One region of the Saccharomonospora amisosensis genome, then DNA from elsewhere that is predicted to be linked to it. Evidence: riboswitches for the same ligand, from Rfam matches in the RefSeq annotation. Region 1 holds a riboswitch; the other holds the start of a gene.

Region 1 (5,782 bases):
CCGGTGAGCAGGGGCAGGTTGCTGTTCGTGAAGGCGGTCGGCGTCGCCGTGCTGACCCTCACCGCGGTGCTGGTGATGGCGCTGACCGGCGTGCTGACCGGCCTCGCGATCAACGGGACCGACTCCCTGCTCACGTTGTCGGGTACGACGTTGTCGTTTCCCGGCGCGCTGCTGCGGGTACTGCTGGCTGCCGGCTGGGTGGCGCTGCAGTTGTGGGCGGTCGCCGCGGTCGCGCTGGCCATCTCCGCCACCACCGAGCACCCGATGCTGGTCGTGGCGTCCGTGTTGGGCGGCGTGGTGGTGTTCTCGGTGCTCAACCTGCTGGACGCGCTGGACTGGCTGCACCCGTTCCTGCTCAACTCCTCCTGGACCGCCATCGCCGACGTGCTGCGCGACCCGATCCCTGCCGACGCGCTAGGAGAGGGCGCGCTCCGGGCGGCGTGCTACCTCGTCATCGGGCTCTGCCTTGCCTACGCGCGGCTGGCCACCAAGGACGGTTGAGCCTGCTTCACCGGCCGATCACCGCGATCCCGTCGGGATCCAGCGCGAGGTGAACGCGGTCGCCGGGATGGATGTCGTCGGTCATCGACGCGACGGCGTCCACCCGGTCCGCTCCGGTGTCCGGCCGCACCGACAGCCGTACATGGTCGCGCCGGTGCACCTTCGCCAGCACCTCGGCCCCCTGCCCTTCGGGAGCCACCCGCACGGCGTTGGGCCGAAGGCCCAGTGTCAGCGCTCCCGACGGCGCCCATGGCAGCGGACACTCGCCAAGTGGGCAGCGAAGCACGCCGTCGGTCACCTGCCCTGCCAGTACCGTGCTGACGCCGAGGAACCGCGCCACACGTTCGTCCACCGGCCGCCGCCACACGTCAAGCAGATCGCCCACCTGCCGGATCTCGCCCGCGTCGAGCACGGCGAGCCGGTCGGCGAGCGTGAAGGCCTCCTCCTGGTCGTGCGTCACCAGCAGCGTGGTGATCTTGGCTCGGCGCAACACCTCGGCGAGGTCGATCGCCAACTGTTCCCGCAGTTCCCTGTCCAGCCCGGACAGCGGCTCGTCGAGCAGCAGCAGCCGCGGGCGGGGCGCGAGCGCCCTCGCCAGCGCGACCCGCTGCGCCTCACCTCCGGACAGCTCGCCCACCGCGCGCCGCTCGTAGCCGGACAGCCCCACCAACTCCAGCAGTTCGCTCACCCGTTCCGCCTGTTCAGCGGCGCTCACCCCGCGCATCCGCAGCCCGAAGGCGACGTTGCCCGCGACGTCGCGGTGCCGGAACAGCTGGCCGTCCTGAAAGACCAACCCGAAGTTGCGGCGGTGCACCGGCACCCGCGAGAGGTCGGCACCGTCCCAACGCACCTCGCCGGTTGCCGAGGGTTCCAACCCGGTGATCGCGCGCAGCAGCGTCGACTTGCCCGATCCCGACGGCCCGAGCAGGGCGAGCACCTCGCCGTCCGCGATCTCCAGGTTCGACTCCCTCACCGCGACGAAACCGCCGTATCGCACGGTCAACCCCGACACGGTGAGCATCAGAACTCCCCGACCCGCGACTGCGGCGAACGCAGCCGGTCGATCACCGCCGCCACCGCGAAGGTGACCACCATCAGCAACGCGCACGCCGCGTACGCCAACTGGCTGTTCAACTCGCCGGGCTTGCTCACCAGGTCGGCGATCGCCACCGGCAGCGTGGGGGCCTCCGGCCTGGCGAGGAAGCTGGTGGCGCCGAACTCGCCGAGCGCTACCACGTAGCCGAAGGCCGCCGCCGCCGCGAGCGAGCGGCCGACCAGCGGCAGATCCACCTCCCGCCACACCCGGGCCGGCCGTGCCCCGAGGGTGGCGGCGGCCTGGCGCAGCCGCTCGTCCACCGATCTCAGCACGGGCAGCACCATCCGCACGACCAGCGGGATGATGACGAGGGCCTGGGCGAACGGAACCAGTAGCGGCGACGTGCGCAGGTCCCAGGGCAGGTCACCGAGTGTCACCAGATAGCCGAACCCGACGGTCACCGCGGACACACCGAGCGGCAGCATCAACGCCGCATCCATCAGATCGCCGCCGAGACGTGCCGCACGCTGCCTCGAACGTCGAAACGACACCAGTGTCACCGCCGCGACCACGCCGACCAGCATCGCGAACACCGTGGCGTCAAAGGCCGTACGCAGCGAGTTCATCGCCGCCTGCCATCCAGTCACGGTGAGCACGCCGCCCTCGCCCGCGCCGGAGAGCGCGCGGTACCCCGCGAGGCTCCAACCGTCCCGGCCGGACACCGAGCGGACGAGCAGCGCGACAATCGGGACGGCCAGCAGGGCGATCACGGCGAAACCCCCGCCGACGACCCACCACTCACTCCGTCGCGGCGCCCGTGCCGACCTGGCGCGACCATTCAGAACGGCCGCCTTCTCCCCGCGTCCGCGAGCCACCGCACCGATCGCCAACGCGGCGACGACCGCGGCGAGCTGTACCAGTGACAGCGCGGCGGCGCCGGACAGGTCGAGCAGCTCCACCGTGCGCAGGTAGATCTCGGTCTCCAGCGTGCGCAGCCGCGAGCCACCGAGAAGCAGCACGACCCCGAAGCTGGTGGCGCAGAACAGGAACACCACGGCCGCAGCCGACGCGATCGCCGGTGCCAGCGCGGGCAGGGTCACCGATCGAAAAGCCTGCCACGGCGAGGCGCCCAGCGCCCGCGCCGCGTCCTCCCCTCTGCGGTCGAGCTGCCCCCACAGCCCACCCACGGTCCGCGCCACGACAGCGACGTTGAAGAACGCGTTGGCCAGCACGATCGTCATCACCCCGCCACCCGGCCACAGCGTGCGAAACGCCAGCCCGACCACCACGGTCGGCAGCACGAACGGCACCAGCACGAACGTGCGAACGGCGGCGACACCGGGCAGCCGCACCCGGGCGATCAGGTACGCGACCGGGAGCCCTGCCACGACGGCGACCGCGGTGGCGGCCGCGGCCTGCCCGACCGTGAAGGTCGCCAGCTCCCAGGTCTGCGCCTGCGCCAGCGTGGTGATCACGGCCCCTTCGCTGAAACCCAGCCGCAGGATCGCCACGACCGGCCAGGCGAAGAACACCGCGAGGAACCCGATCGGCAGTGCGGCCGACAGCGTGCCGGCCGCTACGTTCCCAGCAGGTCGCGCCATTGCTTGATCCAGCGTTCGCGCTCGGTACGCACTCGCTCACCCGGCAACGAGGCCGGGTCCGCGGGCGGCGGCGCCACCTTGTCCCAGCCGGACGGCAGCGCCACCCCCTGCCGCGCGGGATAAACGTACATGTTCTCGGCCACGGTGGACTGGAACTGTTGCGACAGCAGGAAGTCCACGACCTGGCCCGCCTTCTGCGGCCGCGATGTGCCCGCGAGCACGCCCGCGTACTCCACCTGCCGGTAGCAGGTGTCCAGCAGCGCCTCGGTGCGTGGCCTGCCCTCGGCGTCGACCTCGGCGGCGGGAGAGGAGGCGTACGACACCACGATCGGGCGCGGCCCCTTGCCGGAGGAACCGGAGAACTCCTGGGTGTAGGCCTGGGTCCAGCCGCTGACCACCTGCACCCCGTTGTCGGCCAGCCGGCGCCAGTAGTCGGCCCACCCCGGCTCGCCGAACTCGGCTACGGTCGCGAGCAGGAACGCCAGCCCCGGCGACGAGGTGGCGGGGTTCTGCACCACCGATAGGCCGCGGTACTCCGGCTTGGTGAGGTCGTCGAGCGTCCGCGGCAGCGGCAGGTCACGCTCGGCGAACCACTGGGTGTCGACGTTCACGCAGACGTCGCCCACGTCCACCGCCGACAGCCGGTGCTGCCGGTCGATCGCGTAACGCTGCGGGCCACGGTCGGCCTCCGGGCTGGTGTACGGCTCGAACACGCCCTCGGCGAGCGCGCGCGAGGCGAACGTCGAGTCCACGCCGTACGCGACATCACCGATCGGGTTGGCCTTGGTCAGGACCAGCTTGTTGGTGAGTTCTCCCGCGTCGCCCTCCTTGAGCACGCGCACCCGGATACCCGCGCGCTGCTCGAAAGCGGCGAGCACGTCCTTCGGGACCGCCCACGAGTCGTGGGTTACCAGCGTGACCGTGACCGGGCCCTGCTCCTGCTCCCCCGATTCGCCGACCAGCGTGCAGCCAGCGCTGAGCAACACGACCGCGACGAGCACGGCGATCACCCGCAGGTATCTCGTGCGGCCTCCGGCATCTTGCGGGACACCCTCCCCTGCTGTGGCCCACAAACCTGCCACAGCGGGGGCCCACCCCGGTCGGCCCGCATGAGCAAGGCGTCGCAAGCTCCGCGATTGTCCACTCATGCGGCCTCCTTGTCGCCGCGGCAAGGATGGCGCGAGCCTTCCTTCGCCGGCATGATCCGGATCAGGTGCGAACGGTCGTGGGGCTTCGGCCCACCTCTCAGCCCGGCTGGGCCGGACTCCCGTGGCAGAGGTGCAGCGTACTCGCCCTGACATCACCATGGACGCATGGCAGATGTACTCAGCGAAGAACGCATCGACGAAGCACTGACGCACCTTCCGCAATGGCGGCGCGACGGCGACGCCATCGAGCGGTCGGTGGAGCTGGCGAACTTCCCGCAGGCGATCCAGGTGGTGAACCGGGTCGCCGAGATCGCGGAAAGTGTCAACCACCATCCCGACATCGATATCCGCTGGCGCACCGTGAAGTTCCGGCTCAGCACACACTCCGAGGGCGGTATCACCGAAAAGGACGTGACTTTCGCCGAAGAAATCGACGAGGTGATCGACTCGGTGTGATCTCGGGCATCGTGGGCAACTCCTGACGTGGCAACGGACGTGGTTGTGGGTAGCCGATCCGTGTCGAAGGGAGTGCGCGATGAACCGTTCCGTGCGGCGTGTCCCGTCCGCCTCTGCGCTCGGGCTACTGATCATGATGTTGCTCGGCGCCGGGGTGCTGCCCGCGGCCGCCGCGACGAAGGACACCCAGGAGCAGGCCGCTAGTCCAACCTCGGACGGGGTCGTTCAGGCGCTCGTCGTGGGCAGCACCGCGTTCGCGATGATTATCGCGGTCGCGGGAGGCGTGCTGTTCTACACAGCCAAGGGCAGGCGGCGACCCGACGAACCGGTGATGGGCTCACCGACAACCCGCCCGTAACCCCCACCGCGAGTCCCCCGCTCTCGCCCGCGAGTTCTGCGTTCCGACACCGGTCAGTGCGGTGCGCCCAGTACCCGGCCAGCAACCCACGCGATGTCCTCCGCCGTGCGCGCCGGGGTGTCGGAGGGCTGCATGACATGACTGAGCACCACCCGCACCACCACGTCGATCACGACGGTGCGTTGGTGTTCGTCGAAGGGCAACTCGAACCGCGCCAGCCGCTCGGTCAGCACGGCCCTCGCCGTAGAAAGCAGCGAACCGGCGTGAGTGGTCAGCAGCGGAAGCAGGTCGGTGCCCGCGGCATGAGTGGCCGACACGATCGCGCGCAGCAGCACGTTGTCCTCGGCCAGTTCGAGCACCGCGCGAGCCGCCGACCGGATCGCCGCCATGAGGTCACCCGGGTGCTCGTCGAACGCTCGCTCGACCGCGTCGAGGAACCGGCCCAACTCGTCGAGGACCATCGCCTCGGCCAGTGCGGGCTTGGAGCCCACCTCGTTGTATACCGTCTGCCTGCTGACCCCGACCGCCTCAGCCAGCCGCGCCATGGTCACGCTCGACCACCCGTCGCGGGCGGTCAACTCGATCGCCGCCGCGATGATCCGCTGCCGCGTATGGCTGGAACCCGTCGCCACGGCCTGTGTCATGACCGCCATCCTAGGCAGGCGTCGCCGCCTCCTCCGCG
Region 2 (5,782 bases), 470 kb from region 1:
CGAGGCCGTGCGATACGGGAAGTGGTACGTCAGCAATGCCGTCCGGCACTCCTATCCCATGGGTGCCGAGGTCGGTCCCGTCTCGGCCTTCTGGCGGCTCGCCTCCGAATCGGGTCCGGAAGGCGAGGGCCCGATCCGGAGGCGAGAAGCGAGGGGCTGAGCGGTGAGCTGCGCAGAACTCGTGGACGGGAACGCAGAACTCGCGGGCAGGAGCGGGGGACTCGCGGGCAGGAGCGGGGGACTCGCGGGCAGGAGCGGGGGACTCGCGGGCAGGAGCGGGGGACTCGCGGGCAGGAGCGGCTCACGACTCTTCGTCGGTCAGCAGCGCCTCCAGCGCGGGAAGCGCCGCGGTCAGCGCTTCGCGATGTTCGGGCGAGAGCCGGGCGATGCGCCGGTCCAGCTCTTCGATCCGGGTGGAGCGCACCCCGGAGAGCAACCGCTCGCCCTCTTCGGTCACGGTCGCGAGCCACGCCCTGCGGTCGGCCGGGTCGGACTCCCTGCGCACGTACCCGGCGTCGACGAGCGCGGCGACGATGCGCGACATCGTGGCCGCGGCCACGCCCTCCTTGGCAGCCAGATCACCGAGCCGCAACTGGCCGTAGGCGGCGAGTGTGGCCAGTGCCGAGATCGCACCGTGTCCGGGCCCGGGCGCACCGGCCTGCCGAAGCGAGCGCGACAGCCTGCCGATGGCGAGGAACAGCCTGCCGGGTACGTCCTGTGACGACGCGGTCACCTGGAACTCCTTAGATCCACGCACGGCTCGAGATCGCGGTTCACCATACGTGGCGGGCTGTGCGCCACTAGCGTGAACCCACCGGCGGCGGTTCAGCGTGGCGGGCTGGATGCCTGTGCCCAGAACCGTTGCGGGACGCGGCCCGCGTCACGAGCGAGCCTGCCCGCGACCACCGCAGAGCGCATGGCGGCCGCCATGCGTTCGGGGTCCTGCGCCCTTGTCACCGCCGTCGACAACAGGACGGCGGCGCAACCAAGCTCCATCGCCAGTGCCGCGTCGGAGGCGGTGCCGATGCCCGCGTCCAGAATGATCGGCACACCTGCCCTCGCCACGATCAACTCGATGTTGTGCGGGTTGCGGATGCCCAGTCCCGTGCCGATCGGAGCACCAAGCGGCATGACGGCGGCACAACCAGCTTCCTCCAGCCGCAGGGCAAGCACCGGATCGTCGTTGGTGTAGGCCAGCACGGTGAACCCGTCGGCCACCAGTTGTTCCGCTGCCTCCAGCGTCTCGATCGGGTCGGGCAGCAGGGTGCGGTCGTCGGCGTGCACCTCCAGCTTGATGAGGTCGGTGTCGAGCGCCTCCCGTGCCAGCCGCGCCGTCAGCACGGCCTCGGCCGCGTTTCGGCAGCCCGCGGTGTTGGGCAGCAGCCGGATACCGAGCGTGCGCAGCAGGTCGAGCACGCCGGAGCCGCCCTCGGCGTCGGCGCGCCGCATCGCCACGGTGGTCAGTTCGGTGCCGGAAGCCACCAGGGCCCGTCGAAGCACCTTCAGGTTGCTCGCCCCTCCGGTGCCGATGATCAGCCGTGAGGTCAGCTTGTGCTCACCGATCACCAGGTGGTCGCCGAAGTCGTCGGTCATGCCTAGCCTCCTTGCACGGCGGTCAGGATCTCCAGGTGTGAACCACTCGGCACGACGACATCGGCCCAGTCGCGTCGCTGGACGACCTCGCCGTCCAGCGCCACCGCCACACCCTGCTTCTCGGTACCCATGGCCATGAGCAGGTCCGTGACGGTGCTGCCCTCCGGAAACTCCCGCTCATCGCCGTTGACGTGAACGCGCATCACACTCGTTCCTCACTTCGCATCCGGCCCGGATGTGCTCGGTGGACTCCCGGGGGTGTCGGGGCACCGGCCAGCCACGCGAGCGCCGCGTCCGCCGTGACCGGAGCCAGCAACAAGCCGTTGCGGTGGTGCCCGGTCGCCGCGAACACCCCGTCATCGAGCACGCCGAGGTAGGGCAGGTTGTCGGCACTGCTCGCCCGCAACCCCGCCCTTGCCTCCGTGAGCTCGTACTCGGCCACACTCGGAAAGACCCGCTCGGCCCCTTCGAGCAGCTCCCGGACTCCCCTTGCGGTGACCGTCTCGTCGAATCCGGCCTCGTACTGGGTCGCGCCGAGCACGAGTTCGTCGCCTGCGCGTGGCACCAGGTAGATCGGCCTGCCTTCGACCATCGCGCGGATCGTGCCGCTCGGGGGCGGCAGGGTTGCCCTGCGCGCCCGCAGCCGCAGGATCTCGCCCTTCAGCGGCCGTACCTGGCCGCAGAGCTCGGGATGCAGTCTCGCGCTCCAGGCACCGGCTGCCAGCACGACGGCGCGGAACCGGTGCTCGGCCGTCTCCGTGCGCACCGTACGGCCGTCGAGGCCGGTCACGCGTTCGGCGACGAAGTGAGCGCCTCGGCGCCGGGCTCCCGCGTGCAGTGCCCGCAGCAGCGCGCGGTTGTCCACGGCGAGGTCACCAGGCACGAGCAAACCGGACCGCACCGCGCCTGCGAGCCCGGGTTCGGTCTTTCGCAGTTGCCGCCCCGGCACAAGTGACGCCTGCCTGCCCAGCCGGTGCAGGTAACCGGCCAGTATGTCGAGTTGGCCTGCGTCGGCGCTGTCGAAGGCCGCCACGACCGTCCCGGCAGTGGACAGCCCAGGGTCCATGCCCTCGGCAGCAAGGTCGGCCGCGAAGGAAGGCCAGCGTCGAAGGGACTCCTCACCGAGTTCAAGCACGTCCTCCTCGCCCGGCCAGGCCTCGGTGACCGGCGCCAGCATCCCGCCCGCGACCCAGGACGCGCCGCCGCGCACCGGTCGCGGGTCGAAGATGGTGACCTGGTGGCCCGCCGCGGCCGCTCGCCACGCCACGGCCAGGCCGATAACGCCCGCGCCCACGATCGCGACGGCTGTGGTGTCAGTCATGAGATCACGCTCCCTGCGCCGGCATGACCCGGATCAGGTTCCACGGTCGGAGCGGCGGCTCCCTCTCAGCCCGTGCCTCGGGCTCCCGTGCGGACGTCACCACCGTACAGTGATCCCATGCCCGGGCTCAACGGTGACCAGATAAGGCAGCGACTAGCCGAAGCCAGGCTGTACCTGTGTACCGATGCCCGCCGCTCCCGTGGCGATCTCGCCGAGTTCGCCGACGCGGCACTGGCGGGTGGCGTCGACATCATCCAACTGCGAGACAAGACCGACGGCACGCTGGAGGCCAGCGAGGAGATCGAGGCGCTGGAGGTGCTGGCGCGGGCCTGCGCGAAACACGGTGCGCTGCTCTCGGTGAACGACCGCGCCGACATCGCGCTCGCCGTCCAGGCCGATGTGCTGCATCTGGGGCAGGACGACCTCCCGGTATCCGTGGCACGGCGGATTCTCGGCGACGATCCGGTGATCGGCAGGTCGACGCACTCGCTGGAAGAGGCTCGCCGGGCGGCCACCGAGGACGGCGTGGACTACTTCTGCGTGGGGCCGTGCTGGCCGACCCCGACGAAACCGGGCAGGCCAGCGCCCGGACTGGAGCTGGTTCGCGCAGTGGCGGAAGGGATCGACACCACCCGCCCGTGGTTCGCGATCGGTGGCATCGACGAGCGGCGCGTCGGCGAGGTAGTGGCCGCGGGTGCACGACGTGCGGTCGTGGTGCGGGCCATCACCGAAGCCGAGGACCCGGCTGCGGCCGCGACCACCTTGCGCCAGGCCTTGCAACCCCACGACAGCTAGCAAAGGCGCTGGTCAGCACGTCAACTCGCGACCAGGTCGGCTGCCTGCATGGCTGCCCTTCACGGCCGGAAACGGCCTAACCGCCCGGCACCGACGCGTCGCCGGGATCGGGTACGGAGTCGTCCGACGGGGCGGTCGGCGGTGGCTGTTGCTGCTCTCGTGTGGTCGACTCGGTCGGCTCGGTCGTGGACGTGGTGTCCTCGGTCGGTGAGGTTTCGGTAGAGCCCGGCTCCGACTCCTCGGTCACCGACGGCGAAGGTGTGCTGTCCGGGTCCTGCTGGTCTGGCTGGTCCTGCCCCGGCTGGCCTGCTCCTCCGCCTACGAGCCTGCCCACAGTGGTGGCACCCTCACCGGAAAGCGACTTGCCGGTGACACCCTCGAAGCCGGTGATCAGCGCCATCCCGATCACGAAGGCGACGACGCTGGTGGCGAGCAGCCACGGCCAGCGTCGCTTCCACCACTGTTTGTGTTCATTCGGCTCCTGCGGCTCCCCTCCGGGGTCGGGCAGTGGTCCGGCGGGCTGGGTCGGCTGCTCGGTCAGCGGCGCCTCGGCATGCGTGGCCCGTTCGGACTGGCCGTGCCTGTGGGGCAACCTGCCCCCCGCCTCGGTGAGCGCTCGAGCGGCTACCCGGGTGCGCTCCATGGAGCGCAGGAACAGTTCGCTGCCCACCGTGAAAACGACGCTGAACAGTCCCGCACCGAGCACCGTTCCGTAGACGCCGAGGGTCGAGCCGAGGAACGCGGCCGCGGTGGCCGCCAGTCCCGCCGCGATCACCTGTGCCGGTCTGAGGCCACCCTTGGTCGGCTGCTCCGCCGTCTTCGTCTCCTTCTCCCCGACCATGATCTCGATTCACTCGCGTTCGCCGGTCTCTCGGTATGGCAACGAGAAGCACGTCCGGAATGCTCCCCACGTTGCCCGAAGTGAGCCCGCAGTGAGCCAGCAGTGAGCCCGCAGTGACACTGCCACTACGTCTGATGTGGACTCCAGGGTCACCGCGCGGGGATGCCCCCGGCGGTGAGCCACCACCACGACGGACGACCGGCGACCCACTGTCGGCGCCCATTCGAGCGACAGCATCGATTACCCCGGATGGGCCACCCACGAACGTGTCGGCCGCACCACGCCGACGGCGCGTTGCCCGGCCGCGAGTGCGCTCCGGTTCCGCCGGGAGCCAGCCGTCACGGCCGGGTCAGCGTTGTGACGAACTTGTACCGGTCACCACGGTAGATCGAGCGAACGAACTCCACCGGCTTGCCGTCGGAGGCGAAGGTCTGCCTGGAGAGCAGCAACACCGGCATTCCGACGTCAGCCCCGAGCAGCTCCGCCTCCTGCGGACCCGCCAGCGACGTCTCGATGGTCTCCTCCGCACGTTCCAGCCGCACGCCGTAGCGCTCCCGCAACGCCTCGTACAGGGAACCGCCCTGCGCGATCTGCTTTCGGATGCCACGGAACCTGGCCAGTGGCAGGTGCGTCGTCTCCAGCGCCATGGGCTCGTCGTCGGCGAGCCGCAGCCTGCGCAACTTGAGCACTTTTGCCCCGGTACGGACACCGAGTAGCTTCGGCAGGTCGCCCTCGGCGACGATCTCCTCGATCTCCAGCAACTGCGAGGAGGGCTCCCTGCCCTGCGCCCGCATGTCCTCGGTGTACGAGGACAACTGCAGCCGTTGCGCCATCTTCGGCTCGGCCGCGAATGTGCCCTTGCCCTGCACCCGGTGAAGCCTGCCCTCTGCCGTGAGGTCCGCCAGCGCTTGGCGCACGGTGGTGCGGGAGACGTGAAAATCCCCCGCGAGCGAACGCTCGGTGGGGATAGGAGATCCCGCTGGCATCGACTCCAGCAGATCGAGCAGATGCTGCTTCAGCGACCAGTACTTGGGCTCGCGCTGGCCGCGGGTGCTCGCAACTGCCTCCAACATGACCGACTCCCTCACTGAATAGGTACCCACCTACCGTGGAAAGTACCCTTCGAATACTACGTTGAACGTGCCTACTATTGGTCTAGACCGCAGCCTGACCGGGTCGGGTGACCCGGCTGGCCGACCGGAGGGACCACCGTGAAAGAGGGCAGAACCGGC

What was found. A riboswitch is a leader RNA that binds a small molecule or an ion and turns the genes downstream of it on or off. The one in region 1 is predicted to bind thiamine pyrophosphate.
Region 2: it holds a riboswitch for thiamine pyrophosphate, as region 1 does, so the genes downstream of both, thiO (glycine oxidase ThiO) here and FHU38_RS05235 (thiamine ABC transporter substrate-binding protein) in region 1, are expected to answer to the same signal.

Annotation. Positions count from the first base shown of each region.
Region 1 is NZ_JAAOYM010000001.1:1,049,421-1,055,202, reverse strand. It holds gene FHU38_RS05250 (ABC transporter permease subunit) at 1-501, shown strand, start outside; gene FHU38_RS05245 (ABC transporter ATP-binding protein) at 509-1,522, opposite strand; gene FHU38_RS05240 (ABC transporter permease) at 1,522-3,138, opposite strand; gene FHU38_RS05235 (thiamine ABC transporter substrate-binding protein) at 3,114-4,154, opposite strand; TPP riboswitch at 4,308-4,419, opposite strand; gene FHU38_RS05230 (4a-hydroxytetrahydrobiopterin dehydratase) at 4,452-4,742, shown strand; gene FHU38_RS05225 (hypothetical protein) at 4,822-5,100, shown strand; gene FHU38_RS05220 (TetR/AcrR family transcriptional regulator) at 5,154-5,753, opposite strand; gene FHU38_RS05215 (NAD(P)/FAD-dependent oxidoreductase) at 5,755-5,782, opposite strand, start outside.
Region 2 is NZ_JAAOYM010000001.1:579,896-585,677, reverse strand. It holds gene thiD (bifunctional hydroxymethylpyrimidine kinase/phosphomethylpyrimidine kinase) at 1-160, shown strand, start outside; gene FHU38_RS02945 (MarR family winged helix-turn-helix transcriptional regulator) at 302-733, opposite strand; gene thiG (thiazole synthase) at 826-1,593, opposite strand; gene thiS (sulfur carrier protein ThiS) at 1,596-1,796, opposite strand; gene thiO (glycine oxidase ThiO) at 1,796-2,914, opposite strand; TPP riboswitch at 2,908-3,013, opposite strand; gene thiE (thiamine phosphate synthase) at 3,032-3,709, shown strand; gene FHU38_RS02920 (hypothetical protein) at 3,786-4,550, opposite strand; gene FHU38_RS02915 (GntR family transcriptional regulator) at 4,889-5,623, opposite strand.